2 regions of the Streptomyces sp. NPDC107517 genome follow, and region 1 is predicted to be linked to the other one. Evidence: predicted binding sites of a transcription regulator. Region 1 holds the regulator's gene; the other holds the start of a gene.
What was found. Region 1 encodes HrcA, which represses chaperone genes, less so after heat shock. Its sites were predicted from a motif close to TTNGCACTCNGNNNNNCNGAGTGCNAA; they were not measured.
Positions count from the first base shown of each region.

Region 2: a site for HrcA is predicted at 4,638-4,664, ahead of groL (chaperonin GroEL). Genes of this name have one in related genera too.

Region 1 covers NZ_JBVJPM010000015.1:36,897-52,171, forward strand. Annotated here, with positions in the region: gene ACZ67T_RS29710 (MFS transporter) at 1-1,372, shown strand, start outside; gene ACZ67T_RS29715 (adenosine deaminase) at 1,333-2,337, opposite strand; gene ACZ67T_RS29720 (ribonuclease Z) at 2,359-3,267, opposite strand; gene ACZ67T_RS29725 (histidine triad nucleotide-binding protein) at 3,288-3,641, opposite strand; gene ACZ67T_RS29730 (S41 family peptidase) at 3,719-6,967, opposite strand; gene ACZ67T_RS29735 (VOC family protein) at 7,057-7,449, opposite strand; gene ACZ67T_RS29740 (16S rRNA (uracil(1498)-N(3))-methyltransferase) at 7,469-8,212, opposite strand; gene ACZ67T_RS29745 (nitronate monooxygenase) at 8,209-9,282, opposite strand; gene dnaJ (molecular chaperone DnaJ) at 9,395-10,531, opposite strand; gene hrcA (heat-inducible transcriptional repressor HrcA) at 10,532-11,548, opposite strand; gene ACZ67T_RS29760 (MBL fold metallo-hydrolase) at 11,670-12,401, shown strand; gene ACZ67T_RS29765 (DUF3097 domain-containing protein) at 12,436-13,320, shown strand; gene hemW (radical SAM family heme chaperone HemW) at 13,340-14,572, opposite strand; gene ACZ67T_RS29775 (SpoIIE family protein phosphatase) at 14,627-15,275, opposite strand, start outside.
Region 2 covers NZ_JBVJPM010000004.1:144,334-159,608, forward strand. Annotated here, with positions in the region: gene ACZ67T_RS11555 (DUF7927 domain-containing protein) at 1-917, opposite strand, end outside; gene ACZ67T_RS11560 (glucosyl-3-phosphoglycerate synthase) at 955-1,902, opposite strand; SAM riboswitch class I at 2,083-2,214, shown strand; gene thrC (threonine synthase) at 2,208-3,518, shown strand; gene ACZ67T_RS11570 (MoaD/ThiS family protein) at 3,578-3,853, shown strand; gene ACZ67T_RS11575 (cold-shock protein) at 4,305-4,508, shown strand; gene groL (chaperonin GroEL) at 4,828-6,453, shown strand; gene ACZ67T_RS11585 (hypothetical protein) at 6,525-6,800, opposite strand; gene ACZ67T_RS11590 (PTS transporter subunit EIIC) at 7,251-8,771, opposite strand; gene murQ (N-acetylmuramic acid 6-phosphate etherase) at 8,823-9,776, opposite strand; gene ACZ67T_RS11600 (MurR/RpiR family transcriptional regulator) at 9,855-10,775, opposite strand; gene ACZ67T_RS11605 (hypothetical protein) at 10,907-11,272, shown strand; gene ACZ67T_RS11610 (DUF4031 domain-containing protein) at 11,269-11,544, shown strand; gene ACZ67T_RS11615 (Cmx/CmrA family chloramphenicol efflux MFS transporter) at 11,492-12,724, opposite strand; gene ACZ67T_RS11620 (GNAT family N-acetyltransferase) at 12,840-13,340, opposite strand; gene ACZ67T_RS11625 (HD domain-containing protein) at 13,372-14,022, opposite strand; gene ACZ67T_RS11630 (hypothetical protein) at 14,032-14,256, opposite strand; gene ACZ67T_RS11635 (HelD family protein) at 14,522-15,275, shown strand, end outside.

The sequences.
Region 1 (15,275 bases):
CCGCCGCACTCCCCGGCCCCTTGTCGCTCTCTTCACGGCCGGTTATCTGGCCCCGTATCTGCTGCCCACCGTCGTGGGCCGCCTCGGCGACAGTCTCCATCTCACCCCGGCGCAGGCGGGCCTCATCGGCAGTGCGCTGCTGATGAGTTCGGCCGCGGCGGGCTTCGCCTTCGCCGGCCGTGTGGACCGCATGGGCCCCCGCACCCTGGCGAGAGCGGGCCTGCTGCTCGCGGCGCTGGGATACAGCGCGGCCGCGGCGACGTCCTTCGTGCCGCTGGTGGTCATCGGCGCGATGGCCGGAGGCTTCGGCTCGGGCACGGCGACGACGGTCGCCGCGACGGGAATCGCGGGGCAGCGCGACCCGCACCGGGCGTCGACGCTGGGCCTGCTCAGTGTCTCGGCGCTGGCGGGCGCGCTGTATCTGACGATGCCGCATCTGGGTACGGGCCATGCGCTCCCGTTCGCGGCGATCGCGCTGACCGCGCTGGCGACGTGGCCGGCGACCTCCGGCCTGGAGAGCGGCACCGCCGGGCTCCCCACCCCTGCCGGGCAGCCCAGGCCCGCCGGCCCTCTCCCCTTCCGCCGCTCGGGCCTGGTCCTGGCCGCGGCGATGCTCTGCTGGTCGATGGCGCAGAACTCCCTGTGGGGCGTCAGCAGCCGCATCGGCACGGACCAGGCCGGCCTGACGGAGATCACCGTCGGCGCGGTCTTCGCGGTGGCGCTCGGCACGGCGCTCGTGGGCGTACTCGGCGCGGGAGCGCTCGGGTCCCGGCTCGGCCGCGCCACCCCCATCGGCGCGGGCACGGCCCTGATCGCGTGCTGCATCGTGGTGAGCGCCCGCGCGGACGACCTCACGTCGTTCGCGACCGGTGAGATCGCGTGGAACACGCTGTACCCGGTCGTCCTGTCGTACCTGATCGGCCTGGCCGCGTCCCTGGACCCGCTCGGCCGCTGGGCCGTCCTCGTCGGCTCGGCGTCGTCGCTCGGCACGGCCTGCGGGCCGCTCACCGGCAGCGTCCTGTCGCAGACGGCGGGCTACCCGGCGATGGGGGCGACGCTCGCCGTGGCGCTGCTCGTCCTGGCGCTGCCGCTCACGGCGGTGGCGCTGCACACGGGCGGCAGCCCGCTGCTGCGGCCCGGCACGGTCCGCAGGCGGGGCGGCGCCCCCGCCGCTCTGGTGGCCGGCGTGACGGGCGCCCCGGCGGGCGCGGTCCCGCAGATGGGCGCGGCCGAACAGCCGGTCGTGGAGATCACGGTGAGCACGCCCCAACCGGCCCCGACGCAGGAGGAGTTCTCCACGGCGGGACCGCGGGGCGGTTCGGCGGGGCTCGGTCAGTCGTCGAACGCGAACGCGTCGACCTCGGCGAGGTAGCGCGAGCGCAGCTCCTCGTCGTCGTCGAGGAACGACGCGACGAACGAGTTGCGGGCGAGCTCGCGCAGCTGCTCGTGGTCGAGCGTGAGCGCCTCGTGGACCGCGTGGAAGGTGTCTCCGACGTATCCGCCGAAGTAGGACGGGTCGTCGGAGTTCACCGTGCAGAGCAGACCGGCGTCCATCATCCGCGGCAGCGGGTGGTCCTCGAGCACGTCGATGGCGCGCAGCCGCACGTTCGACAGCGGGCACAGCGTCAGGGGCACCCGGTCCCGCACGAGCCGCTCGACGAGCGCCGGGTCCTCGACGCAGCGGAGCCCGTGGTCGATGCGCTCGACGCCGAGCACGTCGAGCGCCTCCCATACGTACGAGGCGTCGCCCTCCTCGCCCGCGTGGGCGACCTTGCGCAGCCCGAGCGCGCCCGCGGCCTCGTACACCTCGCGGAACTTGGAGGCGGGGTTGCCGACCTCGGCGGAGTCGAGGCCGACGCCGACGATCCGGTCGAGGTAGGGCTTCGCGGACTCCAGGGTCTGCATCGCCGACTCGGCGGACTGGTCGCGCAGGAAGCACATGATGAGCCGGGTGGAGACGCCGTGGCGCTCCACGCTCTTCGACAGGGCGGCGCTCAGGCCCTCGACGACGGTCCCGATCGGCACGCCGCGGGCGGTGTGGGCCTGCGGGTCGAAGAAGATCTCGGCGTGCCGCACGCCCTGCGCGGCGGCGCGCGCGAGGTAGGCGTCGGCGAGCTGCTCGAAGTCCTCCTCGGTGCGCAGGACGGCCATCAGGCCGTAGTACAGGTCGAGGAAGGACTGCAGGTCTTCGAAGAGGTAGGCCTTGCGGAGGGCCTCGGTGTCGGCGAACGGCAGGTCGACGCCGTTGCGGGCCGCGAGTTCGAAGGCGAGCTCGGGTTCGAGGGTGCCTTCGATGTGCAGGTGGAGTTCGGCTTTGGGGAGCGAAGCGAGGGACATCAGAGCATGGTACGCCCGGGATTAGACGCGTTTGGGCACCTGTACGCGGTCGAGGTCGCGTGCCACGGTCAGCTCTCCGGTGAAGCCGGCGGCGCGGGCCTGCCGCTCGAACTCCTCGGGGTCGGAGTAGCGCTGGCTGAAGTGGGTGAGCACGAGGTGCCGCACCCCGCCCTCGGCCGCGACGCGCGCGGCCTGCCCGGCGGTCAGGTGCCCGTGATCGGAGGCCAGTTGATGGTCCCCGTCGAGGAACGTCGACTCGATGACGAGCATGTCGCACCCCTCGGCCAGCGCGCTCACCCCGTCGCAGAGCCGGGTGTCCATGACGAACGCGAACCGCTGCCCGCGCCGCACCTCGCTCACGTCGTCGAGGGTGACGCCGCGCAGGGACCCCTCGCGCTGGAGGAGACCCACGTCGGGCCCGCAGATGCCGTGCTCGGCGAGCAGTTCGGGCAGCATGCGGCGCCCGTCGGGCTCCACGAGGCGGTAGCCGTAGGACTCGACGGGGTGGGACAGACGGCGCGCGTCCAGCGTGTACGACGGAGTGTCGGCGAGCACGCCGCCCACGCCGGACACCGGCTCCTCGGCGAGCGCGACGCTCTCGCGGTACGCGGTGGCGTACCGCAGCCGGTCGAAGAACCGCTGCCCGGAGCGCGGGTAGTGCGCCGTGACGGGGTGCGGCACCCGGTCCAGGTTGATGCGCTGGATGACCCCGGCGAGGCCGAGGGAGTGGTCGCCGTGGAAGTGGGTGACGCACAGCCGGTTGAGGTCGTGCGCGGCGACGCCGGCCCGGAGCATCTGGCGCTGCGTGCCCTCGCCGGGATCGAAGAGGATGCCCTCCCCGTCCCAGCGCAGCAGGTAGCCGTTGTGATTGCGGTGCCGTGTGGGCACCTGGCTCGCGGTGCCGAGCACCACCAATTCCCGTACGGACACGGCACGTTGCCCGGCGCCCGCTAGCCGGGGGGCCACTGGAGGCCGCGGCCCCCGAGGACGTGGGCGTGGGCGTGGAAGACGGTCTGGCCCGCGCCGCCGCCGGTGTTGAACACGACGCGGTAGCTGTCGAGCTTCTCCTCGGCGGCGACCTCGCCCGCCTCGCGCAGCACGTCGGCGGCGATCTGCGGCTCGGCGGACGCCAGCGCCGCGACGTCGCGGTGGTGGACGCGCGGGATGACGAGGATGTGGGTCGGCGCCTGCGGGTTGATGTCCCGGAAGGCGACGGTGGTCTCGGTCTCCCTTACCAGCGTGGCCGGGACCTCCCCCGCGACGATCTTGCAGAACAGGCAGTCGGCCTGCGGCTCTCCGGCCACGATCACGTCTCCTCACACCGTCCGGTCACTACGCCGGGAATGCTATCCGGCCCGCCGCCTGCCTCCTGCGACAGGCCTCACTCCCGTACACGCGGTTCCGGGAGTCCGGGTGCCGTGCGCGCCGGGTTCTCGGCGAGCGCCGCCAGCGCGATGCGCACGGCCTCGTCGAGCTGCGGGTCGCGCCCGGCCGCGTGGTCCTGCGGGGCGGCGACCACTTCGACGTCGGGGTCGACGCCGTGGTTCTCGAGCCCCCACTCGTATCCTTCCAGCCACGTCGCGTACTTCGGCTGGGTCACCAGCGTCCCGTCGACGAGCCGGTAGCGGCTGTCGATGCCGATGACGCCGCCCCAGGTGCGTACGCCGACCACGGGGCCGATCCCGAGCGCCTTGATCGCCGCGTTGACGATGTCGCCGTCGGAGCCGGAGAACTCGTTGGCGACGGCCACCACGGGGCCGCGGGACGCGTCCCTCGGGTAGCTGAAGGGGCGCGAGCCGCGCGGCAGAACCCAGCCGACGACCCGGCGGGCCAGCTTCTCGACGACGAGCTGCGAGGTGTGGCCGCCCCGGTTCTCGCGCACGTCGACGATGAGCCCGTCGCGCGCGACCTCGACCCGCAGATCGCGGTGGATCTGCGCCCAGCCGGGCGCCTGCATGTCGGGCACGTGGAGATAGCCGAGGCGGCCGCCCGACTGCTCGTGGACGTAGGCGCGGCGGTCGGCGACCCAGGCGTGGTAGCGCAGGGGCTCCTCGTCGGCGACGGGGACGACGACCGCGTGGCGCGGGTCGCCGCCGCCGGCCGGTGAGACGGTCAGCTCGACGGGCTTGCCCGCCGTGCCCACGAGAAGCGGTCCCGGACCGGTGACGGGGTCCACGGGGCGTCCGGCCACCGCGACGATCGCGTCACCCGCGCGGACGGCGACCCCGGGCGCGGCGAGCGGCGCGTGGGCGAGCGGGTCGGACGTCTCGGTGGGAAGGACGCGATCGATGCGCCAACTGCCGTCCTGGTGGCGGGAGATGTCCGCGCCGAGAAGGCCCTGTCGCCGGTCGCCGCCGCTCCAGCCGCCGCCCGGTGTGACGTAGGCGTGCGAGGTGCCGAGTTCGCCCTGGACCTCCCACAGGAGGTCGACGAGGTCGTCGTGGGTGGCGACCCGGTCGAGGACGGGCCGGTAGCGCTCCAGGACGCCGTCCCAGTCGACGCCGTCCATGTCCGCGCGCCAGAAGTTGTCCCGCATGAGGCGGCCGGCCTCGTCGTACATCTGCCGCCACTCGGCGACGGGGTCGACGGCCTGGCGGACCCGGCTCAGGTCGACCGTGATGTTGGTGTCGCTGTCGTCGTCGGAGGAGGCGCGCCGGTCGCTCGGTACGACCTTGAGCTTGCCGTCGGTCCACAGCAGGACGCGCTTGCCGTCGCCGCTGACGGCCAGGTGGTCGGCGTCGGAGGCGAGGTGTTCGACGCGCTGCTGGGCGAGGTCGTAGCGTTCGAGTTCGCTCTCGGGGTCGGGGTCGTCGGGGGTGGCCCGGGACGCGCCGAGTACGCCCTGGAGCGGGTGCCGCAGCCACAGGACGCCGTCCTTCGCGGCCCGCAGGGTCGTGTAGCGGGCGGCCTCGACGGGGAACGGGACGATGCGGTCGGCGAGCCCTTCGAGGTCGATACGGGTGGTGGGGGTGCCCTCGCTGTCGGGGGTCTCGGCGGCGGGGCTGTCGGGGTTGTCGAAGGGCCGGCCGTGGCGCTGGGGGCCGAACGGGGACGGCGTCGCCGCGGCGAGCGTGATCAGGTGCGGCCGCGAGCCCTCGACGAACGCGAGGTCGAAGACGTGCTCGTCGTAGACCGGGTCGAAGGAGCGCGCGGAGAGAAACGCGAGGTGTTTGCCGTCGAGGGTGAACGCGGGCGCGTAGTCCCGGAACCGCAGCGGGGTCGCCTCCGCCACCGACAGGTCGGCGGTGTTGGCGAGCTTGAGGTGGCGCAGGGGCGAGGGGCCCGGGTGCGACCAGGCGAGCCACGCCGAGTCCGGCGAGAAGACGAGGCCGGTCACGTCGCCGTCCTCGCTGCGGTCGACCTCTCTGACCTCGCCGCTCTCCCGCTCGACCAGCAGGACGCGCCCGTCGTGCGAGGCGACGGCGGCCCGGCTGCCGTCGGGCGCCATCGCGAGGCTCAGGACGCGGCCGAGCCGCCCGGCGGCGAGCCTGCGCGGGGTGGCGCCGGGCGCGATGCCGGTGGCGGGCGCGAACTCCAGGGCGTCGTCGCCCTCGGCGTCCGTCACCCACACCACGTGTTCCTCGCCCTCGACGCGGAAGGTGCGCGGGAGGCGGGCCCGTACGCCTGGTTCGGCGGCCAGCGCGCGGGCCGGCCCCGAGCGGTGGGTGACCCAGTGGACGGCGCCGCGCACGGAGACGGCGCTGCCGCGCGCGGTGTGGTCGGGGGTCGCGTCCCCGAACCAGCGGGCGGCGCTCACGGGGTGGGGCTGGAGGTCGACGCGCTGCCCTCCGAGGCGGATGTCGAGGCGGCGCGGCTCGGCGTCCTCCGCGCCGGCCGCGCTGTCGAGGGCATCCACGATCCACAGCTCACCGGCCGAGGAGTACACGACCCGGGCGCCGTCACTCGCCGCGTGGCGGGCGTAGAAGCCGTCGAGCGGGGTGTGCCTGCGCAGTGAACCGCCGTCCGCGAGGGACGAGTACAGGGCGCCGACGCCTTCGTGGTCGGACAGGAAAGCCACCCGGTCGCCGACCCACATCGGGTACTCGATGTTCCCGTCGAGCTCCTCGTGGAGGCGGACGAACTCGCCGTCGCCCGCCCGGTCGATCCACAGCTTCCCGGCGGTGCCGCCCCGGTAGCGCTTCCACCAGGCGGCCTCGCGGCCCATCGGCGCGGACAGCAGGACGACCTGCCCGCCCGGTCCGGTCACGACGTCGCCCACAGGCCCGTACGGCAGTGTGGTGGCGGGTCCGCCGTCGAGGGGGACGGCCCTCGCCCAGCTGCGGCGCAGGGACGCCTGGCCCTGGGTGCTGAGCGCGAGGACTTGCCCGTCGGGGGTCCAGCCGCGCACCGTCGTCTTCGAACTTCCCCAGTACGTGAGGCGTTTGGAGGGTCCGCCGTCGACCGGGGCGATGTGCACCTCGGGGGCGCCGTCGCGGGTGGACGTCCAGGCGACGGTGGTGCCGTCGGGCGAGATCCGGGGATGGCTGACGGGGACGTTGTCGGCACTGACGCGCCAGGCGCGCCCGCCGTCGAGAGGAGCGACCCAGACGTCGTCCTCGGCCGTGAAGGCGGCCAACTCGCCGTGCAGATGCGGGAACCGGAGATATCCAGAGTGCGCTGTCCGTGTCACCTGATCACCCTAGGCACGCGCGCACGGCCAGGTCAGGGGGTTTGGTCAGTTGCCCCGGATCTGCGCGACGCCACCGCCGGCGAGGGCGGTCAGCCGCCCATCAGCAGCCACTCCTGGAGCTCCACGATGTTGTCCTCGGGGTCCTTGAGGTGGGCGACCCGCATCCGGTCGGTCATCGGCGCGGGCCCGTGGAGGATCTCGGCGCCGCGCGCGACGATCTGCTCGCAGTACTCGTCCAGGTCGTCGACCCGCAGCACGACGAGGGACCGGTGCCCGTCCGGGGCGTCACTCAGATCGCCGATGACCTGCGCCATCAGCGCCCGGTCCTCGAGCCCGATGCCCGCGGAGCCCGCCGTGGGGCTGAACTTCTCGTACGGGCCGTCCTGAGCGCCCGACTGCGGCTTGAGGCCGAGCACGTGCGCGTAGAAGTGGTAACAGGCACGGAAGTCGGTGACGAGGAGTCTGACCTGGGCGAGTTCCACGCGTTCCCCTCGGGGTTGATCAGGACCAGCGGCCGGTGCGGCCGAGGAGCAGCGCCGTCGCGGCGGTCCCCGCGGTCGACGTACGCAAAACGCTACGCCCGAGCCGGTACGGCCGCGCGCCCGCCTCGGCGAACGCGGCGAGCTCATCGGGCGAGACGCCGCCCTCCGGGCCGACCACGAGGACGATGTCCCCGGCCGTGGGAAGCTCCACCGTGGCGAGGGCGCCGCTGTCGCAGTCGCGGTCCTCGTGGAGTACGGCCGCGAAGTCCGCCCCGGCGAGCAGTGCCGCGACCTGCTTGGTCGACGCGGCGTCCGCGACGTCCGGGAAGCGCACCCGGCGGGACTGCTTGCCCGCCTCGCGCGCGGTGGCCCGCCACTTGCCGAGCGCCTTGGCGCCGCGGTCGCCCTTCCACTGCGTGATGCAGCGGGCGGCCTGCCACGGCACGATCGCGTCGACGCCGGTCTCCGTCATGGTCTCGACGGCGAGCTCGCCCCGGTCGCCCTTGGGCAGGGCCTGGACGACGGTGATCCTGGGTGCCTGCGCGGGCTCCTCCCGGGCGGGGCCCGCCGTGACGACGAGCCGGTCCTTGCCCTCGGCGGCCTCCACGACCGCCTCGGTCCAGCACCCGCGGCCGTCGGTCAGGACGACGTCCTCACCGGCGCGCAGCCGCTTCACGGACACCGCGTGCCGTCCCTCGGCCCCGTCGAGCACGAACGTGGTGGCGGACGGCACCTCGTCGACGACGAACACCGGCGCCGTCATGCGGCACCCCGCGCGCCCAACGCGTCCTTCGCCTCCGCGAGTTCCGCCGCGAGCACCTCGACGAGCTGGCCGGCGGGCAGCTCACGGGCGAGCCGGTGGCCCTGCCCGGCCCACAGCGCCATCCCCTGCGGGTCCCCCGCCTTGGCGGCGGCCTTGCGCAGCGTCGACGTCATGTGGTGGATCTGGGGGTAGGCGGCGGGCGCGTACGGGCCGTGTTCGCGCATGAACCGGTTCACGAGGCCGCGCGCGGGGCGGCCCGAGAAGGCCCGCGTCAGCTCGGTCCGCACGAACAGCGGGTTCGTCATGGCCTGCTTGTGCAGGACGTTGGCGCCGGACTCGGGGCAGACCAGGAAGGCCGTGCCGAACTGTCCGGCGTCGGCGCCCGCGGCGAGCACGGCGGCGAGCTGTCCGCCGCGCATGAGTCCGCCGGTGGCGATGATCGGGATCTGTACGGCCTCGCGGACCTGGGCGATCAGCGCGATGAGTCCGATGCCTGATCCGTCGGCCTCCGGGTTGTCCCGGTGGGTGCCCTGGTGGCCGCCCGCCTCGATGCCCTGGACGCACACCGCGTCGGCGCCGGCCCGCTGGGCGGCCTGCGCCTCCTCCGCGGTGGTCACGGTGACGGCGGTGAGGGTGCCGACGCGGGCGAGGGAGTCGAGGACGTCGCGGCTCGGGCAGCCGAAGGTGAAGGTGACGACCGGTACCGGGTCGTCGAGGAGGATCGCGAGCTTCGCGTCGAAGCCGTCGTCGAGGCCGCAGTCCGGGTCCCCGAGCTGCGTCCCGTACCAGGAGGCCTCACCGGCGAGCTGGCTGGCGTAGACGGCGACGGCCGCGGGGTCCGCGTACTCGGACTGCGGCATGAACAGATTGACGCCGAAGGGCTGGTTGGTCAGCCCCCGTAGCTGCTTGATCTCCTGGTACATCCCGTCGGCGGTCTTGTACCCGGCGGCGAGGAATCCGAGCCCGCCGGCCTCCGACACGGCGGCGGCGAGCTGCGGACAGGAGGCACCGCCCGCCATGGGTGCCTGCACGATCGGATAGTGACAGAGATCGGTCAGCGTGGGGGACATGACCGCATCGTGCCACGTCCCCCGCATCGGACCGAATCGGCCCTTCCGCGTGGCATGTGCCACGCGTGATGCGGGGGACGTGGTCCCTGCTCATTGCCTGTGCCGGGCTCGGTCAGCGCCCGTTGAACGCGTCCTTCAACCGGGAGAACAGCCCCTGCTGCCCCGGCTGGAACTGCCCCGTGGGCCGCTCCTCGCCGCGCAGCTTCGCCAGCTCACGCAGTACGCGCTCCTGCTCCGGGTCGAGCTTGGTCGGCGTCAGGACCTCGACGTGCACGATGAGGTCACCGCGGCCGCCGCCGCGCAGGTGCGTGATGCCGCGCCCGTGCAGCGGGACCGACTGGCCGGACTGCGTGCCCGGCCGGATGTCGATCTCCTCCAGGCCGTCGAGCGTCTCCAGCGGCACCTTGGTGCCGAGCGCCGCGGCCGTCATCGGGATGGTGACGGTGCAGTGGAGATCGTCGCCGCGCCGCTGGAAGACGGGGTGCGGCAGCTCGTGGATCTCGACGTACAGGTCACCGGCGGGGCCGCCGCCGGGGCCGACCTCGCCCTCGCCCGCGAGCTGGATCCGCGTGCCGTTGTCGACGCCGGCCGGGATCTTCACCGTGAGCGTGCGCCGCGAGCGGATGCGGCCGTCACCGGCGCACTCCGGGCACGGCGTCGGCACGACGGTGCCGAAGCCCTGGCACTGCGGGCACGGCCGCGACGTCATGACCTGGCCGAGGAAGGACCGCGTGACCTGGGACACCTCGCCGCGGCCGCGGCACATGTCACAGGTCTGCGCGGACGTACCCGGCGCGGCACCTTCGCCGCTGCAGGTCGTACAGACGATGGCCGTGTCGACCTGAATGTCCTTGGTGGTCCCGAAGGCGGCCTCGTCCAGCTCGATCTCGAGCCGGATCATGGCGTCCTGGCCGCGGCGCGTGCGCGACCGGGGACCACGCTGGGACGCCGTTCCGAAGAACGCGTCCATGATGTCGGAGAAGTTCCCGAAGCCACCGGCGCCGAAGCCGCCGGCCCCGCCTCCGCCCGCCTGCGAGAGCGGGTCGCCACCGAGGTCGTAGACCTGCTTCTTCTGCGGGTCCGACAACACCTCGTAGGCGGCGTTGATCTCCTTGAACCGCTCCTGTGTCTTCGGGTCCGGATTCACATCCGGGTGAAGCTCACGGGCCAGCCTGCGGAAGGCCTTCTTGATCTCGTCCTGGGAGGCGTCGCGGCGCACGCCGAGTACGGCGTAGTAGTCCGTGGCCACTTACGACTCCGCCAGGATCTGTCCGACGTAACGTGCCACTGCGCGTACTGCTCCCATCGTTCCCGGGTAATCCATGCGGGTCGGTCCGACCACGCCGAGTTTGGCGACTGCCTCGCTGCCCGAACCGTAGCCGACCGAGACCACGGAGGTGGAGCTGAGTCCCTCATGGGCGTTCTCGTGACCGATCCGTACGGCCATGCCCGAATCGTTTACCTCACCAAGGAGCTTGAGGAGCACGACCTGCTCCTCAAGGGCCTCCAGGACGGGCCGGATGGTGAGGGGAAAGTCATGTCCGAAGCGGGTGAGATTGGCGGTGCCGCCGATCATCAGCCGCTCCTCGGTCTCCTCGACGAGTGTCTCCAGGAGAGTGGAGAGCACCGTCGAGACCGTGCCGCGGTCCTCCGCGTCGAAGGACTCCGGCAGGTCCTGCACCAGCTGCGGGACGTCCGCGAAGCGGCGTCCCGCGACCCGGCTGTTGAGCCGGGCCCGCAGATCGGCGAGAGAGGTCTCGCCGAACGGCGCCGGGCAGTCGATCATCCGCTGCTCGACGCGGCCCGTGTCCGTGATCAGTACGAGCATCAGACGGGCGGCGGCGAGCGAGAGCAGTTCCACGTGGCGCACGGTGGACCGCGTCAGGGACGGGTACTGCACCACGGCGACCTGCCGCGTCAGCTGCGCGAGCAGCCGCACGGTCCGGCCGACGACGTCGTCGAGGTCGACGGCGCCGTCGAGGAAGTTCTGGATGGCGCGGCGCTCGGGCCCCGTCATCGGCTTGACCGCCGTCAGCTTGTCCACGAACAGGCGGTACCCCTTGTCGGTGGGGATCCGCCCGGCGCTCGTGTGGGGCTGGGCGATGAAGCCCTCCTCCTCGAGCGCCGCCATGTCGTTGCGCACCGTCGCCGGTGAGACGCCGAGACTGTGCCGCTCGGTGAGCGCCTTGGAGCCGACCGGCTCCTCGGTCCCCACGTAGTCCTGGACGATGGCGCGCAGCACTTCGAGCCTGCGTTCACTGAGCATTCGCGCGCACCTCCAGCTGTGTCGTCCGCGGCTGGCACTCGGTGCGGCCGAGTGCCAATGGTCTCCGGGTCAGTGTACGGCCGGTGGGTACGGGCCCGGCAAGGGCGCTAGCGTCGGACCCATGGACGACCTGGACTGGAATGAGGTGGGCTGGGAGGAGCTGTCCGCTCGGGCGGGGCGGATCCGGCTGGCGGGCTGGGACTGCACGACGGGCCTTGTGGTGGGCGACGGGGCGGCGTTGCTGATCGACACGGGTTCATCACTTCGTGAGGGTGCGGCGCTGCGGGCGGACACCCGGCGCCTCATCGGCCCGCACGCGCGCGTGACGCATATCGCGCTGACGCACCCCCATTTCGACCATGTTCTGGGCACGGCGGCGTTCGCCGGTGTCGAGGTGTACGGCGCCGCGGGCATCGACACGGTGTTCACGCGGGGCCGCGACGAACTGCGGGCGTCCGCGGTCGCGCACGGCGTGCCGCGCGAGGAGGCGGCCGATGCGGTGGACGTGCTCGTCGTGCCGCACCACCGGGTGTGCGGGGAGTGGACGCTCGATCTGGGCGGCGGGCTCCAGGTGCTGCTCGCGAACGTGGGCCCGGCGCACAGCGGGCACGACCTGGCGGTCCTGGTGCCGGGCACGCCCGAGGTCGTGTTCTGCGGCGACCTGGTCGAGGAGTCGGGCGAGCCGCAGGCGGGCCGTGACGCGGTGCCGTCGCGCTGGCCGGCCGCCCTCGACCGGCTGCTGGAACTGGGCGGCGAGGACGCCGTGTACGTCCCCGGGCACGGAGCCGCGGTGAATGCGGAGTTTGTCCGTGCGCAGCGCGCCGCACTGGCGGCGCGTTTCGGCGTGTCGTAACCGCACGGCAGTTCGCACTCCTATCGTCTGCACCATGCTCCCACCCGTCTCCCGCCACCGCCCTTCCCACGAGGGCCCTTCGGGCCCGCGGCACCGTCAGTATTCCCCTGACCTCACCCCACCCTGGACGAAGCAGCAGGCCGCGCCCGAGGTGGCGGCGGACGTGGATCTCGTGGTCGAGGAGGTCACGACCGGGTTCTGCGGGGCGGTCGTCCGCTGCGAGAAGACGGCCCAGGGCCCGACGGTGACCCTGGAGGACCGCTTCGGCAAGCATCGGGTGTTCCCCATGGACCCGCGCGGCTTCCTGCTCGAAGGCCGGGTCGTCACCCTCGTACGTCCCGTGGCCGCGGCGCCCGTACGTCCCACGCGCACGGCCTCCGGGTCGCTCGCGGTCCCCGGGGCGCGGGCGCGGGTCGCGCGGGCCGGGCGCATCTATGTCGAGGGCCGGCACGACGCGGAGCTGGTGGAGCGGGTCTGGGGCGACGACCTGCGCATCGAGGGTGTGGTCGTGGAGTACCTGGAGGGCGTCGACGACCTGCCCGCGATCGTCGCCGAATTCGCTCCGGGGCCGGACGCGCGGCTCGGCGTCCTCGTCGACCATCTGGTGCCCGGCTCGAAGGAGTCACGGATCGCGGCGCAGGTCACCGGCGAGCACGCGCTGGTCGTCGGTCACCCCTACATCGACGTGTGGGAGGCCGTGAAGCCGTCGGCCGTGGGCATCCGGGCGTGGCCCCGGGTGCCGCGCGGCCAGGACTGGAAGACGGGCGTGTGCCGGGCGCTCGGCTGGCCGGAGAACACCGGCGGCGCCTGGCAGCACATCCTGTCGCGGGTGCGCAGCTACCGCGACCTGGAGCCCGAACTCCTGGGCAGGGTCGAGGAGTTGATCGACTTCGTGACGCTGCCCGCGGACCCGGCCTAGGGAGTGCCCGCGAGCCGCCTCAGTCGACGAGGTCGCGGACGACCGCGTCGGCGAGGAGCCGTCCGCGCAGGGTGAGGACGGCACGCCCGGACTCGTACGGGGCCGCTTCGAGCAGGCCGTCCGCCAGGGCCCGGCCTGCGGCGGCGCGGCCGGCCGGCTTCAGGAGCGACAGCGGGCAGCCCTCCAGGAGGCGCAGCTCCAGCAGAATGCGCTCGACGCGCCGGTCCTCGTCCGAGAGGAGCTCGCGACCGGCGCCGGGCGAACGCCCCTCGGCGAGACGTCCGGCGTAGGCGCCCGGGTGCTTCACGTTCCACCAGCGCACCCCGCCGACGTGGCTGTGCGCGCCGGGGCCCGCGCCCCACCAGTCGGCGCCGCGCCAGTACAGCTCGTTGTGCAGGCAGCGCCCGGCGTCGGTGGTGGCCCAGTTCGACACCTCGTACCAGTCGAAGCCCGCACCGCCGAGGACCTCGTCCGCGATCAGATAGCGGTCCGCGTGGACGTCGTCGTCCGTCATCGGGACCTCACCGCGGCGGATGCGCCGGGCGAGCTGGGTGCCCTCCTCGACGATCAGCGCGTACGCCGACACATGGTCGGGCCCGGCGCCGATGGCCGCCTCCAGCGAGGCCCGCCAGTCGTCGTCGCTCTCGCCGGGGGTGCCGTAGATCAGGTCGAGGTTGACGTGGTCGAAGCCCGCGGCGCGCGCCTCGGCGACGCAGGCCTCGGGGCGGCCGGGGGTGTGGGTGCGGTCGAGGATCTTCAGGACGTGCTGCCTGGCGCTCTGCATGCCGAAGGAGATCCGGTTGAAGCCGCCCTCGCGGAGGGTCTCCAGGTAGGCGGGGCCGACGGACTCGGGGTTGGCCTCCGTCGTCACCTCGGCGTCGGGCGCGAGCCCGAACTCGTCACGGATCGCCCCGAGCATGCGCACGAGGTCGTCGGCCGCGAGGAGCGTCGGGGTGCCGCCGCCGACGAAGACGGTGCGCACCTGGCGCGGGTCGTCGCCGAGAACCTTGCGGGCGAGGCGGACCTCGTCGACGAGGGTGTCCGCGTAGTTGTCACGCGAGGCGAGCACACCACCGGAGCCGCGCAGCTCGGTCGCGGTGTACGTGTTGAAGTCGCAGTAGCCGCAGCGCGTGGCGCAGTACGGGACGTGCAGATAGAACCCGAGGGGCCGGTCCGCCGCCCCGGCCAGGGCGGAGGCGGGCAGCGCGCCGTCGTCGGGGACGGGCTCACCGTCGGGGAGTGCGGAAGGCATGGACCCATTGTCCCGCAGCCGTGAGGTTGTCCTCACGGCCGCGGCCGTGAGGACTCACCGGGCCTGCAGCACCAGCAGCGCCAGGTCGTCGTCCGGTGGGCTTTCGGAGAATTCGTGGACCAGGCGTCTGATCCGTTCGGCGAGCAGAGGTGCGGTGAGGCCCGCGCAGCCGGCGAGGGCGTGGGAGAGGCCGTCGCCGTCGTCGAACTGGCGGTGGCCGTCCCGGCGCTCCGTCACCCCGTCCGTGACGCACAGGAGGGTGTCGCCGTCGTGGAGGACGAGGCTCTCACTGGTGTAGCCGGGATCGTCGACGACGCCGAGGAGCACCTGGGGCTCGGCGGCGCTCTCGACCAGGCCGTCGGGCCGCAGCAGGAGCGGCAGCGGATGTCCGGCGGAGGCCAGGGTGCAGTGCGTTCCGTCCCCGGTGGGCACCAGCTCCCCGTAGAGCAGGGAGAGGAAGCGGGGCGCGCCCTCGGATGCGAGGCCCTGGCCGCCCGCGGCGGCGAGCGCGCGGGCAGCCGCGTCGGCCGCCTCCGTGGCGTCGTCGAGGAGGAGCCGGTTGAGCCGGTCGAGGACCTCGGCGACCTGGTAGCCCTCGCGGGCGAGCAGCCGCAGCCAGGGCCGGGCGAGGCCGATGACGACGGCCGCCTCGGGGCCCTTTCCCTGGACGTCGCCGAGCGCGAAGCACCAGCGGCCGTCGCCG
Region 2 (15,275 bases), on a different contig from region 1:
TCGCCCGGCGTGTTCCAGTCGCCCTCGTAGGCGGTGACGCCCGCCCGCACCTTGCCGGTGCCCGCGCGGTGGAAGCCGTTCACGCGGATCGTGGTCGCGGGCGAGGCGGGGCGCTGGAGGACGTGCCCGCCGTAGACGTACACCTTGCGCCGGCCCGGGGCGTACGTGGAGTCCGGGGCGTCGTACTTGTAGACGACGGTGATCGACCAGCCGGCCACGCAGCCCTTGCCGTTGGGCGCCCAGATGCCGCCGACCGCGACGGGGACGGGTGCGCCGGTGCCGGTGACGCCGGCGAACATGCGCGTGACGTCGGCCTCGCCCGTGTAGTAGTGCGGACCGCCCGTGGCCGCCGGGTCCCGGACCAGGTCCTCGGTGGAGACCTTCGCCGCGGCCCTGCCGTTCACGGCGAGCACGGGCATGGCGGCGAGAGGGGCGCTCGGCGAGGGCTCCACATCGGCGCCGGAGATGTCGCACCGCGCGAGCTGCGCGCCGCTCGGGCTCTTGTACGTGCCGTCGCTGCCGCCGAAGAACAGGCGGGCGTACGCCACTTTCGCGCCCGGTGGGATCGTCACCCGGCCGGTGCTAGAGCCGTAACCGGCCGTCGTACCGGCCGTGTTGACGCGCTGCATCACGAACGTGTCGTTGTTGTCGCCGCCCCGGCCGCCGACGGCGGCCGCGCAGCGCGCCGCCGGTCCGGCCGGCGCGGCCGGACAGCCCATGACGGTGTTGCCGATGGTCACGAAGTCGCCGTACAGCGCTGCGTCGTAGCGCTTGGTGAACGGGGTGACCACGTCGGCCGAGGCGGGGGTCGCGGCGCCGAGCGCCGTCAGCGCGGTGGCCGTGGCGACGAGCGCCCCGGCGGTGCGGGTCGCGGCTGCGCGCAGCCGTCGCCCACCCGAAACTTGTCTGAGCCACATAAAGGGCAATGTAGGCAAAACATACGATCACCCTCGGCTACGCCACGCGGCGCTCCGCGTACTCGGTGATTTCGGTCATCGGGGGGCGTTCCTCGGTGTCCACGTCGTGCGTGCGCGGCTCGAATCCCTGTTCCCCGCGCTCGAACTGGGTGAGCACGGGACGTACGAGGTGCCCGCGCGCGAGCCGCAGCTGCGCGGTGCGGTAGATCGCCGCGGCCATCCGCCCGAGCGCCTGCCCGTCCTGGTGCCGGTGCTTGCGCACGCCGACGTCGACCTGCCCGAGCGCGTCCAGGCCCACCGTGTGCAGCGCGTCGACGAGAAGGCCCAGCTCAACCCCGTAACCGACCGGGAACGGCAGGCGCTCCAGGAGCGACCGGCGGGCCGCGTACTCGCCGCCGAGCGGCTGCACGAACCCCGCAAGGAGCGGCCAGTGCAGATTCAGGACCGGGCGCGCCACCAGCTCCGTGACCCGGCCGCCCTGGCCCGCGGCGGACCCGAGCGGGCGATCGTACATCGCCTTCACGAAGTCCACGCCGGGATCCGTGAGCAGCGGGCCCACGATCCCCGAGACGAAGTCCGCGGAGAACTCCTTCAGATCCGCGTCGACGAAACAGACGATGTCGCCGCCCGTCACGAGCAGCGAGCGCCACAGCACCTCGCCCTTGCCGGGCACGGCCGGGATCCTCGGCAGGATCGCGTCCCGGTGCACGACCCGCGCCCCGGCGGCCCGCGCGACCTCGGCCGTGCGGTCCGTCGAGCCCGAGTCGATCACCACCAGCTCGTCGACCAGCGGCACCCGCTCCGTCATCAGTGCGCGCCGGATCTCGGCGACGATCTCGCCGACCGTCTCCTCCTCGTTCAGCGCGGGCAGCACCACGCTCACCGAGGTGCCCGAGGCACGCTTCGCGGCGATCAGCTGAGGGAGCGGGCGGTCGGTCACCGACCAGGAGCGTCTGCTCAGCCAGCGCTCTACTTCTTCCAGCACGGTGCGCGGCTCCTCACTGTCTGAACTGTCTGATCACGAACTGTGATCCATCTCGCGGTTCGGACGACTATCTCAAGCGTCCAGGCCTTCGGTTACAGTCTTGAACAACGCCGGTGACCATCGCATGTCGGGGTCGCCGCCGCGCTTGAGTGATCAAGTGCCAGATCAACAACCGAATAGCGCTCATCCAGAGGGACAGAGGGATACGGCCCGTTGAAGTCCCGGCAACCCTCCCGCCGACCTTGCCGAGGTCCAGGTGGGGAAGGTGCCAATTCCGTCTCGTGGCGAGATGCGCCGCGAGGAAGATGAGGAGAAAGGGCCTCGCCATCATGGCTGCGCAGACTGTCGCCACCACCACTTCCGTTGATCTGGGACCCGCCTCGGCGCTTTCCTGCCGCGAGTGCGGCACCAGCTTCCCGCTCGGACCGATCTTCGCCTGTGCCGAGTGTTTCGGGCCGCTCGAAGTCTCCTACGACCTGCCGACGGGCGACCCCGAGTCGCTGCGCAAGGAGATCGAGGCCGGACCGGCCAACATCTGGCGCTACGCCCCTCTCCTGCCCGTCCCGGCCGACGTCGCCGAGAAGCCGAACCTGAACCCCGGCTGGACCAAGCTCGTCAAGGCCGACAACCTCGCCCGTGAACTCGGCGTCGAGCAGGGCAAGTTGTTCGTCAAGGACGACTCCGGCAACCCCACGCACTCCTTCAAGGACCGCGTCGTCGCCCAGGCCATCGAGGCCGCCCGCGCCTTCGGCTTCACCACGCTGTCCTGCTCCTCCACCGGCAACCTCGCCGGCGCCGTCGGCGCCGCCGCGGCCCGCGCCGGCTTCCGCTCCTGCGTGTTCATCCCGCACGACCTGGAGCAGGGCAAGGTCGTCATGGCCGCGGTCTACGGCGGCGAACTCGTCGGCATCGAGGGCAACTACGACGACGTCAACCGCTTCTGCTCCGAGCTCATCGGCGACCCGCTCGGCGAGGGCTGGGGCTTCGTCAACGTCAACCTGCGCCCGTACTACGGCGAGGGCTCCAAGACCCTGGCGTTCGAGATCTGCGAGCAGCTCGGCTGGCGGCTCCCGGACCAGCTGGTCATCCCGATCGCGTCCGGCTCCCAGTTCACGAAGATCGACAAGGGCCTCCAGGAGCTGATCAAGCTCGGCCTCGTCGAGGACAAGCCGTACAAGCTCTTCGGCGCCCAGGCCGAGGGCTGCTCGCCGGTGTCCGTCGCCTACAAGGGCGGCCACGACGTCGTGCGGCCCCAGAAGCCGAACACGATCGCCAAGTCGCTCGCCATCGGCAACCCCGCCGACGGCCCGTACGTGCTCGACATCGCCCGCCGCACCGGTGGCGCCGTGGAGGACGTCAACGACGAGCAGGTCGTCGAGGCGATCAAGCTCCTGGCGCAGACCGAGGGCATCTTCGCGGAGACCGCGGGCGGTGTGACGGTCGGCGTGACGAAGAAGCTGATCGAGGCCGGCCTGATCGACCCGGCGCTCACCACCGTCGTCCTCAACACCGGCGACGGCCTCAAGACCCTCGACGCGGTCGCCGAGACGTCCCAGGCGACCGCCACCATCCGCCCGAGCCTGGACGCGTTCCGCGACGCGGGCCTCGCCCACTGAAGACCCCGCGAAGACCCGCGAATCCCCGCGACACCCGCACGGAAAGGCTGCAGCCCGACATGAGCGTCAACGTCCGCATCCCCACCATCCTGCGCACCTACACCGGCGGTCAGGCCGAGGTCGCCGCCGAGGGCGCCACCCTCTCCGAGGTCATCGCCGACCTGGAGAAGAACCACACGGGCATCGCGGCCCGCGTCCTGGACGACCAGGGCAAGCTGCGCCGCTTCGTCAACGTGTACGTCAACGACGACGACGTGCGCTTCGAGCAGGGCCTCGAGACGGCGACGCCGGCAGGCGCGGGCGTCTCGATCATCCCGGCCGTCGCCGGAGGCTGACCGTCGAGCACAGGGCCGGCGGCTGATCGCCCGGCCTGACGAGGCCACACAGAGTTACCTGAATTGCCCCCTCCGCGAGAGAAGCGGAGGGGGCAATTCTGCAGGGTTGAGCGCGGTAGAGTTGGGAACCGCGCTTCGCGCTTGTGCCGAGCGCATATATGAAGTCGGCCCCGGTCCGACAAGAAGCAGCCAAAGTGCCCAGCCCTTATCGGGTGTTCGTGGCATTTGTCGGGCCCGAGTTGCCCCGGAATCCAATGGGTCCGCCGCTTTTTACCGCTCTGCCGTGCCCAGATTTCTCGTCCGATTGACCTGTTGCAGACGGCAGTTGGGCAGATACATTCAGCCGCGGTCGACGCGTTCCGGCGCACACCTCCAATCAATGGGGGGTGAGGTCTGACCCGGGTCCGCGAAGTGCGGGCCTGTGCAAGGGCCAGTAATAGGGGAGTTAGTCATGGCTCAGGGCACCGTCAAGTGGTTCAACGCGGAGAAGGGGTACGGCTTCATCGCGGTCGACGGTGGTGCGGATGTATTCGTCCACTACAGCGCCATCCAGATGGACGGATACCGCACCCTTGAAGAGGGTCAGCGAGTCGAATTCGAGATCTCGCAGGGCCAGAAGGGTCCGCAGGCGGACATGGTCAAGCTCGCCGTCTGATCTCGGCGCGATCGGCCACCGACACACTCACGCCGAGAGGCCCGTACCCCGCGAGGGGTGCGGGCCTCTCGTGCGTGCGCGCACACCCCGCGCACGCCGCCCGCGGGGACCGCGCGTCTGCCGGAGGCGCTTGCACTCTCCTAGGCCGAGTGCTAATCATTGCGTTAGCACTCTGAAGGTGAGAGTGACAGAACTTGGATCGGGTCGGTGAGGCTCGCAGGCCGGGTGGGGCAAGGAACCACACGGCACGCAGGCCGTCCGTCGCGGGCACCAGCACGGTCCGTTTGCGTTTCCACCCCGTCCGGGAGGACCACTTCACATGGCCAAGATCATCGCGTTCGACGAGGAGGCACGGCGCGGCCTCGAGCGCGGCATGAACCAGCTCGCCGACGCCGTCAAGGTGACCCTGGGCCCCAAGGGTCGCAACGTCGTCCTCGAGAAGAAGTGGGGCGCCCCCACGATCACCAACGATGGTGTGTCCATCGCCAAGGAGATCGAGCTCGAGGACCCGTACGAGAAGATCGGCGCCGAGCTGGTCAAGGAGGTCGCGAAGAAGACGGACGACGTCGCCGGTGACGGCACGACGACCGCGACCGTCCTCGCCCAGGCGCTCGTCAAGGAAGGCCTGCGCAACGTCGCGGCCGGCGCCAACCCGATGGCCCTCAAGCGCGGCATCGAGAAGGCCGTCGAGGCCGTCTCCGCCGCCCTGCTCGAGCAGGCCAAGGATGTCGAGACCAAGGAGCAGATCGCTTCCACGGCCTCCATCTCCGCCGCCGACACCCAGATCGGCGAGCTCATCGCCGAGGCCATGGACAAGGTCGGCAAGGAAGGCGTCATCACCGTCGAGGAGTCCCAGACCTTCGGGCTGGAGCTTGAGCTCACCGAGGGTATGCGCTTCGACAAGGGCTACATCTCGGCGTACTTCGCCACCGACATGGAGCGTATGGAGGCGTCGCTCGACGACCCGTACATCCTCATCGTCAACTCCAAGATCGGCAACGTGAAGGACCTCCTTCCGCTGCTCGAGAAGGTCATGCAGTCCGGCAAGCCGCTGCTGATCATCGCCGAGGACGTCGAGGGCGAGGCCCTGTCGACCCTGGTCGTCAACAAGATCCGTGGCACCTTCAAGTCCGTCGCCGTCAAGGCCCCGGGCTTCGGTGACCGCCGCAAGGCCATGCTCGGCGACATCGCCATCCTCACCGGTGGCACCGTCATCTCCGAGGAGGTCGGCCTCAAGCTGGAGAACGCCGGTCTCGACCTGCTCGGCCGCGCCCGCAAGGTCGTCATCACCAAGGACGAGACGACGATCGTCGACGGCGCCGGTGACAGCGACCAGGTCCAGGGTCGCGTCAACCAGATCCGTGCCGAGATCGAGAACTCGGACAGCGACTACGACCGCGAGAAGCTGCAGGAGCGGCTCGCGAAGCTGGCTGGTGGCGTCGCAGTCATCAAGGCCGGTGCCGCGACCGAGGTCGAGCTCAAGGAGCGCAAGCACCGCATCGAGGACGCCGTTCGCAACGCGAAGGCGGCCGTCGAGGAGGGCATCGTCGCCGGTGGCGGCGTGGCCCTGCTCCAGGCCTCCGCGGTCTTCGACAAGCTCGAGCTCGACGGTGACGAGGCGACCGGCGCCAACGCCGTGAAGCTCGCGCTGGAGGCCCCGCTCAAGCAGATCGCCGTCAACGGTGGTCTCGAGGGTGGCGTCGTCGTGGAGAAGGTGCGCAACCTGGCCGTCGGCCACGGTCTGAACGCCGCCACGGGTGAGTACGTCGACATGATCGCCGAGGGCATCCTCGACCCGGCGAAGGTCACGCGTTCCGCGCTGCAGAACGCCGCGTCCATCGCCGCGCTGTTCCTCACCACCGAGGCCGTCATCGCCGACAAGCCGGAGAAGGCCGCCGCGGGCGGCGCTCCGGGCGGCATGCCGGGCGGTGACATGGACTTCTGATCCTGACGGATCGGTAGTACATCTCCGTCGGCCCCCGGGACCATCTGGTCCCGGGGGCCGACGTCGTGTTGTCAGACGGCCTGCTCCTCGTAGGTGCGCCACGCGTCGCGCCCGGCCAGGGCGGCGGTCTGCGCCTGGTGGAGGGTCCGGGCGGCGAGCTCGCCGGGTGGCACCTCCCAGCTGCTGGTCCAGGTGCGGCCCGCGCGGACCAGCTCGAAGACGAGCAGGCCGGCACCGGCCGCGGCGACCAGCATCCCGGCGCCGGTCAGTACGGCACCGGTGGTCAGCCGCCGCTGGTCGGGACGGAACTCGGTCCAGGAAATCTTCGAGAACGTGCTCTCAGCCATAGATTCAGAATGCGCGAGTGTGCGCGCGGGCGCATGTGGAGCGCCGGGCGACGTCAGGGCGCCCCAGTGGTCTCGCCAGGGCAGGTCCCGTCGTCGACGGTGAAGTCCACGGCGTCGTACCCCGTCGCCTTCGGCCGCTGCACCGCATGCACGTGCAGGCAGAAGGCGGTGTCGGTGCCGCGGGCCCTGACCGAGAAGTCGGCGTCCTCGGTGCCGCCGTACCAGATCGTGGATTCGGGCGGGTCGGAGGCGAGCGTGACGGTGAGGGCGTCTTCCGGACCCTGTCCGTGCTGCGCGATGTGCCGCGTCAGGATGTCCTCGTAGATCCGCCTGACCCGGCCCTCGGCAGGGAGATGGGCAGCTCCCGGCCGATCGGTGTCGGCACGGCGGGCTTACGCGGCTGAGCCGGCGGTGCGCCGCCGGCTCAGCCACACGTTGCGGTCCTGGCGGTCACGCCTTCGCCGGCTCCTGGACCTGGGACTTCTGGGCCGCGGACGGCTCCGTGACCGGGGCGGGGGAGCCCGCCGCCACCAGGGAGTCCGCGGGCGCCTCCGTGTTCAGCTCCACCAGCATCTGCTTGCTGAAGCCGAAGAAGTACGTGGCCACGAAGCCCACGATGTAGCCGACCAGGAGGCCCGCGCCGTAGATCGCGGCCGTCGTGCCGAGGCCCTTGTTGCCGTCGAGGAGGGGGAACAGGGCCCAGCCCGAGGGACCGATCGCCGTCGAGCCGACCTTGTCGCCGATCATCGAGAAGAAGCCGACGAACGCGCCGCCCGCCGCGCCGCCCACGCACGCCGTGATGAACGGGCGGCCGAGCGGGAGCGAGACGCCGTAGATCAGGGGCTCGCCGACGCCGAGGAAGCCTGCGGGGAGCGCGGACTTGATCGTCGTACGGATCGACTTGTTGTGCTTGAGGCGCTTGAAGACCGCGATCGCGCAGCCGACCTGGCCCGCGCCCGCCATCGCCAGGACGGGGAGGAGGACGGTGTAGCCCTGCTGCTCGATGAGCGTGGTGTGGATGGGGATGAGGGCCTGGTGCAGACCCAGCATGACCAGGGGGAGGAAGAGCCCGCCGAGGACGAGGCCCGCGAACGCGCCCGTGTTGTCGAGGAGCCAGTTCGCCGCGGTGCCGATGCCCGTGGAGACCTCACCCGCCACGTACATCAGGCCGAAGATCGTGACCAGGCCGGAGACCAGGACCGTGAGGGTGGGCGTGACCAGCACGTCCACGGCCTCCGGGACCCACTTCCTGCACCACTTCTCGATGTACGTCGCGAGAACCGCGGCGCCCAGCGCGCCCAGCACGCCGCCCTGCCCGGGCGAGAGCTTCTGGCCGAACGCCTCGATGTTCGCGACGCCCGCGTACACGATGATCGCCGCGACCGCGCCGCCCAGGATCGGCGTACCGCCGAACTCCTTCGCCGTGTTGTAGCCGACGAACACCGCGATCAGCGCCATGAAGCCGGAGGCGATGGCGGCCAGGGCGGGGGTGACGCCCGGCAGCCAGTGCAGGTTGATCAGCAGGCCGTTGATGCCGGCGATGATGCCGCAGCCGATCAGCGCGGGGATCAGCGGCACGAAGATGTTCGCGATCCGGCGCAGGAACAGCTTGAACGGGGTGGCGTTCTTCGCCTTACGGGCCGCCTTCAACTCGGCGCCCTGGGCGGCGAGTTCGTCAGCGGTCACCGCGTGCGGCTCCGGTGCGGCCGGCGTGCCGTCCTGCACCAGCTCCTCGAACTCCGGGGTGACCCGGGCGACCTTTCCCGGTCCGAGGACGATCTGGTACGTCTCGTCGTCGACCACGCCCATGACGTCGGGCAGCGCCTTCAGCGCGTTCTCGTCGACGAGGGCACGGTCGGCGAGGCCGAGGCGGAGCCGGGTCATGCAGTGGGCTACGGACGTGACGTTCGATGCGCCGCCGACGAGAGGAAGGATCGCGGCGGCGATGGCGCGGTTCTTGGAGTCAGCCATGGTCGTGGTGCCTTGCTGTGCGTGGGGGGTGGAGCAAACGGGACTGGGGGATTACGGGGTCGTGGCCGAGGCCTGGAGCGCGGCGCGCAGATGCCCCTTGCTGTCGGTCAGGAGGCGGGCGGCCGTCGGGCCGTCGACCGAGCCGAGGATCACGAGGATGGCGTTCTTCACCTCCCCGTCCGTCGCGGCGAGCGCGGCCTCGATGGCGGCGTCGTCCGCGCCGGTGGCCAGGGCGACGATCCGGCGGGAGCGGGCGCGCAGCTTCTCGTTCGAGGCGCGTACGTCGACCATCAGGTTCCCGTACGTCTTGCCGAGCCGGATCATGGTGATCGTCGACAGCATGTTGAGGACGAGCTTCTGGGCCGTGCCCGCCTTCAGCCGGGTGGAACCGGTGAGCAGCTCGGGGCCGACGACCACCTCGATGCCGTGGTCCGCGGCCGCCGCGAGCGCGCTGTCCGCGTTGCAGGACAGGCCGATCGTGAGGGCTCCCCGGCCGCGCGCGTGCTCGACCGCGCCGATCGCGTACGGGGTGCGGCCCGAGGCCGAGATGCCGACCACGATGTCGTTCGCCGTCAGTCCCAGCGCGTCCAGGTCCTCCGCCGCGAGCTCCTTGGAGTCCTCGGCGCCCTCGACTGCCTTGATCATGGCGCTCGGGCCGCCCGCGATCAGGCCGACGACCTCGCTCGGGTCGGTGTTGAAGGTGGGCGGGCACTCGGACGCGTCCAGAACGCCGAGCCGGCCCGCCGTGCCGGCGCCCGCGTAGATGAGGCGGCCACCACGGGCCATCCGCTCGGCCGTGCCGTCGATCGCGGCGGCGATCTGCGGGAGCTGCTCGGCGACGGCGGTGGGGACGCTCGCGTCCTCGCCGTTCATGATCTGCGCGATCTCCACCGTCGACAGCTGGTCGATCTCGGAGAGTTCCGGGCGGAACGCCTCGGTGGTGAGCGTGGCGAGCTGGGCGCGCAGTTCGCTGTAGTTGTCGGCGGCGTCGGTCGTGGAGGTCATGACGTGTGCGGCTCTTTCCGGTGCGGCGGTGGGGTCCGGTGCGGCAGTGGCTTCAGGGGCAGTGCGGGCGTGCGTCGCCTAGCGGGAGCCGCGTGGCGTGTGACGGTGTGCGAGCGCCTCGTACGAAGCGGACAGGGCGGGGGCCGCCGTCTCGTACGTACGCTGCGCGACGCCCACGAACAGGCAGTCCACGACGAGCAGCTGGCTCGTGCGGGACGACATCGCGGCCGGCCGCAGCTCGCTCTCGCGGGCCGTGGACGTGGTCAGTATGTGGTCGGCGTACTGCGAGACCGGGCCGTCGGGGCGGCCGGTGATCGCGATCGTGGCGGCCCCGTGCTCGAAGGCGACGCGGAGCGGCTCGATCACGTCGCCGGTCGATCCCGAGTGCGTGATCGCGATGGCGACGTCCTTGGCGCGCAGCTGCACGGCGTTGGTGATCGCCAGGTGCGTGTCGCCGTGGGCGTGGGCGATCAGCCCGATGCGCAGGAGCTTCTGGGCGAGGTCCTGGCCGACGAGGCTGGACGCGCCGATGCCGTAGATGTCGATGCGGCGGGCGCCCGCCAGCGCGTTCACGGCCGCGCCGAGCTGTACGGTGTCGAGTCCGGCCGCGGTGTCGGCGAGGGTCTGCTGCTCGTCGTACGCGAGCTTCGCGACGACGTCGGCGATGGGGTCGTCGACCGCTATGTCCGCGGTGACGGCGGGGGCACGGCCCGACTGCTGCTGGGCGGCGAGCCCGGCGAGGGCGAGGCGCAGGTCCCGGTATCCGGGGTAGCCGAGGAGGCGGGCGGTACGGACCACCGTCGCCTCGCTGGTGCCGGTGAGCTCGGCCAGGCCGGTGACCGTGAGGGCCGCGCAGCCGGCCGGGTCACCGGCGACGGCCTCGGCGACCCGCTGCATGGAGCGGGTCATCGACGGCGCGAGGGTCCGCACCTTGGCCGCGAGGGCGGCCGGTGCGGGCGGCGCGTCGCCTGCGAAAATTTCCTTCACGTTGGTGGTCACATTTGAAAGATATTTTCAGGGGGGTGCGGCGTCAAGAGTCCCTCGACTGTGCCGTACGGCACGTCTTCCCAGGACCTTCGGCCGTGCTGAGGGCCGGGTGGGCGCGTACGCCGAGGGAGCACAATGGCTACATGGAGATCAGCCCCCTCGAACAGGCTCTGCACACGGCCCGCGCCCTCGTGCTCGCCGACCTCGGCTCCGGCGAGGTCGCCCACGCCGACGTGGTGTCCCTCGTCGAGGACTCGATAGTGCACCGCCGCTGGTGGGTCGAGCAGTGGCCGGAAGGAGTCGACTACGTCGCCGGGCTCGTCGCGCAGGACGTCCAGGACGGACTCCTCGAACGCTCCGGCCGCTGGCCCCTGTGCCCGGTGTGCGGCTCCGGCGAACCCCATGCCCTCGATGTGGAGCCGGAGTTGGGCCCCGATCCGCACTGGGTGTGCAGCGAGGCGGGCGTGGTCGTGGCGCCCGTGGGGTCACTCGGCACCGTCGCGCGATGACCGTCTACATCGATCCGCCGACCTGGCCCGGGCACGGGCGCATGTGGTCCCATCTGGTCAGCGACGTCTCCTTCGGCGAGCTCCATCTCTTCGCCGAAGGGCTCGGCGTCCCGCCCCGCGCCTTCGAGCGCGACCACTACGACCTGCCGTCGCACCGCTATGAGGACGCGGTGCGGGCCGGGGCCGTGCAGATCGGCTCGAAGGAGCTGGTGCGCAGGCTCACCGAGGCGGGGTTGCGGAGGCCGAAGGGGCGTCCTGCGGTGGGGAGTTGAGGACTGCCCCCAAGGACGTGGCGATCACCTTCGTGGTCGACCGGTGCATGCGCAGTGACACCGCCGTCGCGCCGATCGCCGTCACCGTCATCGCGGCGCCCGCCCACGCCGTCGCCGGGTAGCCGAGCCCCGCGTCGATCACCGTGCCGCCGAGCCACGGCCCGCCCGTGTTGCCCAGGTTGAACGCCGCCGTCGTCGTCGCCCCCGCGAGCGTGGGGGCGGCGCCCGCCACGTTGAACATGCGGGCGTTCAGGGCCGGCGCCGTGTAGAACGCCGAGAAGCCCAGCAGGAACGACAGCGCCACCGCCGCCACCGCGAACCCGCCGAGCAGCGCCAGCGCCACCAGGAACACCGTGGACGCCGCGATCCCGCTCAGCAGCACTCCGAAGAGGTGTGCGTCCGCGACCCGGCCACCGACCGTCGTGCCCACCAGCGCGCCGACGCCGAAGAGTGCGAGGACCGTCGGCACCCAGCCCTCGCCGAGGCCCGCCACATCCGTGAGCAGCGGCGACAGATAGCTGAACGCGCAGAAGACGCCGCCCGCCGCCAGCGCCGTCACCGTGATCGAAAGCCAGACCTGGCTGTCCCGGTAGATCGCCAGCTCGCGCCGCGGCTGCGGCTTCTGCGCCGGGAGCGGGATCCGCGGGATCAGCGTCACCACGCCCACCAGAGCGATCGCCGAGGCCACGCCCACCGCCCAGAACGCCGCCCGCCAGCCCAGACCGTCCCCGAGGAACGCGCCCGCCGGGACGCCCAGCACGTTCGCGATCGACAGGCCGCCGATCATCACCGCCATGGCCCTCGCCCGCTGCGTCACCGGCACCAGGCCGATGGCCACCGCCGCGCCCACGGCCCAGAACCCCGCGCAGGCCAGCGCGCTCACGATCCGCGACGCGAACAGGACCGCGTACGTCGGCGCCAGCGCGCCCGCGACCTGGCCAAGGCCGAACACCGAGATCAGCGCGATGAGCGCGGTGCGGCGCGGCAGGCGCAGCGTCGCCACGGCGAGCAGCGGCGCGCCCACCACCATGCCGAGCGCGAAGGCCGATATCAGCAGGCCCGCCTGCGGGATCGTGACGTCCATGTCGTCGGCGATCGCGGGCAGGATGCCGGACAGCATGAACTCGGACGTGCCCAGCGCGAACACCGCCAGGCCCAGGATGTAGACGGCCAGTGGCATGCGGGTGCGGGCGTCCACAGGGGCGTCCACCGGGGCAGCCGCGGCGTCCGCCGGGTCTTCGGGAGCTTTTCGAGCAGAGTCAGGCATGACGTGACACAACGCGACGCGGCGTTGCTTAAATTCCCGACAGTTCGTACGCGCAGAGGTCCTTTGTCGTCGGAATCCGTACGAACCCGGCCCGCTCCAGTACCCGTTGGGACGGGCCGTTGTCCAGGTCCGTGTTCGCCGTCACCGCGGTGACGCCCGGCTGCGACAGCGCCCATGCCGCTATCGCCCGCACCGCCTCCGTCGCGTAGCCCCGGCCGCGCGCCCCCTCCGTCACGTCGTAGCCGATCTCGACGCGGCCCTCCTCGTCCGGCGCGCTGTGGAAGCCGATCCCGCCGACCGCGCGTCCGTCCTCGTCCCGCACGATCGCGTACGTTCCCCAGCCCTCGCGGTACGTGCCCGCCGCGTGCGCCTTCACCGTGATCCCCGAGCCGGTCCGGGTGCCGTCCGGCGCGTCGCCGTCCAGCCAGGCGAAGCCGCCCGACCCGCTGTCCGCGTTCAGGTCCCTGGCCGACTCCAGGGACAGCTCGTGCAGGCGTACGCGGGCGCCCGCGATGGTGAGCAGTGTCATGGAGTGAGGATGCGGCAGCCGCTCGCGCCGATCAACCGGTTTGGGGAGTCAGCAGGTCCAGCTCCGCCGTGAGGTTCTCGCGGGCCCGTTCCTCCCAGTGCGCGGCGCCGTACGGGGTGCGGAACAGGCGGGGCAGGGCGAGGAGTTGGCGCAGAACACCGGCACGGCCCTCACGGAACGGTTCGTCCGGTACGAAGCCGTACTCCTCCCGGACCGCCGCCGCGTAGGCCGCGTAGGCGTCCGGGGCCGCCGCCAGGATCGCCAGGTCCGCGTCGCACAGGACCTCGCCGTTGTGGTCGTCCTCGTCCGGGTCGTGCGTCACCGTGAGCAGGACCAGACGGCTCACCTCGTCGATCTGCCGGTCCGTCAGGCCCACTTCCGACAGGGCCCGTTCGGCCAGCCGCGCGGAGCGCTCCTCGTTCGTCGAGCGCTCGGGGAGGTACACCGCGTCGTGGAACCAGGCCGCGAGGCGGACCAGCGCCGGGTCGTCGGCGTGGTCCTCCAGTACGTCGATGTGGTCCAGGACCGCCTTGAGGTGCGTCGTCGTGTGGTAGCGGCGCTGTGGCTCCGCCCAGCGGGCCAGGAGGTCGTCCGCGTAGGCGTCCGGGGTGGTGGGTGTGGCTGTCATGGGCCGGGCCGTGGCGAGCGTCTCGGCCCAGGCCTTTCTCAGGTCGTCCCGCATGCGGCGACCCTAGACCCTGCCGGTGAACCCCGTCGGAGCCCCTTGGTCCGGGGGTGGCCTGTACGGGCCTGATCGTTTCTGTACGCCGGCCTCCTCGTCGTACTCGCCCAGAAGGATCACGCCCAGCGCCGAGGCCGCGATGACCTTGGCGGCTCGCAGGACGTTTCCGAGGCGGTGGGGGTGGTGGGTCTCCGTGGCTGCGGTGGCACCGTGAGTGAAGGTCATGGTCGTCATGGCTCCATGGTGGAATGCGGGCATTCCGTGCACATCGGTCCGGAGGTGTAGGTTGCGGCGGCGGGCGTGCGTCCTGGGGGTGACTCCGTCCCTTGGGGCCCTCAGGGTCCCCGGGGAAACGGGAAACAAATGTGTTGGTCGCGTGCCGGGGCGGGAGTAAGGTGGTCCGCCTTGCCCGCCTCCCTCCGTGGAGCGCCGCCGCCCGGACGGAAACCGGCCGGCTGCCGTGTGTAACCGACCCCCCCGGAGCCCGGAGGCATCGCCCGTGTCCCTCGACGACCCGCTCTCCCGCGAGCGCGCCCACCTCACGTCGTCCCGTTCCGCCCTGCGCGCCATGCGCGAGGACGTGGAATCCCTCGACATCGCCGACGTCACCGCGAACTGGGTGAACGCCGCCGTTCTGCAGCGCCAGATCGACGACCGGATCAAGGCCCTGGCCGATCTGTCGCACACCCCCTTGTTCTTCGGGCGGCTCGACTACCTGCACGCCCCCGGCGCCGACCGGGCGGAAGGGGCCGGCGGGGAGCGGTTCTACATCGGGCGGCGGCATGTTCATGACGCGGCCGGCGATCCGATGGTCATCGACTGGCGCGCCCCCGTCTCGCAGCCCTTCTACCGCGCCTCGAAGAAGGACCCGATGGACGTCGGGCTGCGCCGGCGGTTCGGGTACACGGGCGGGGACCTCACCGCGTACGAGGACGAGCGGCTGTCCGACCCCGCCGAGGCCGAGGTCGTGAGCGCGCTGCTCCAGGCCGAGATCGAGCGCCCCCGCGTCGGGCCCATGCGCGACATCGTCGCCACCATCCAGCCCGAGCAGGACGAGATCGTGCGCAGCGGCCTCTCGGGGTCCGTGTGCGTCCAGGGAGGGCCCGGTACCGGGAAGACGGCCGTCGGCCTCCACCGTGTCGCCTATCTGCTGTACGCCCACCGCGAGCGGCTCGCCCGTACCGGGACCCTGGTCATCGGGCCGAACCGGTCCTTCCTCCACTACATCGAGCAGGTGCTGCCCGCGCTGGGTG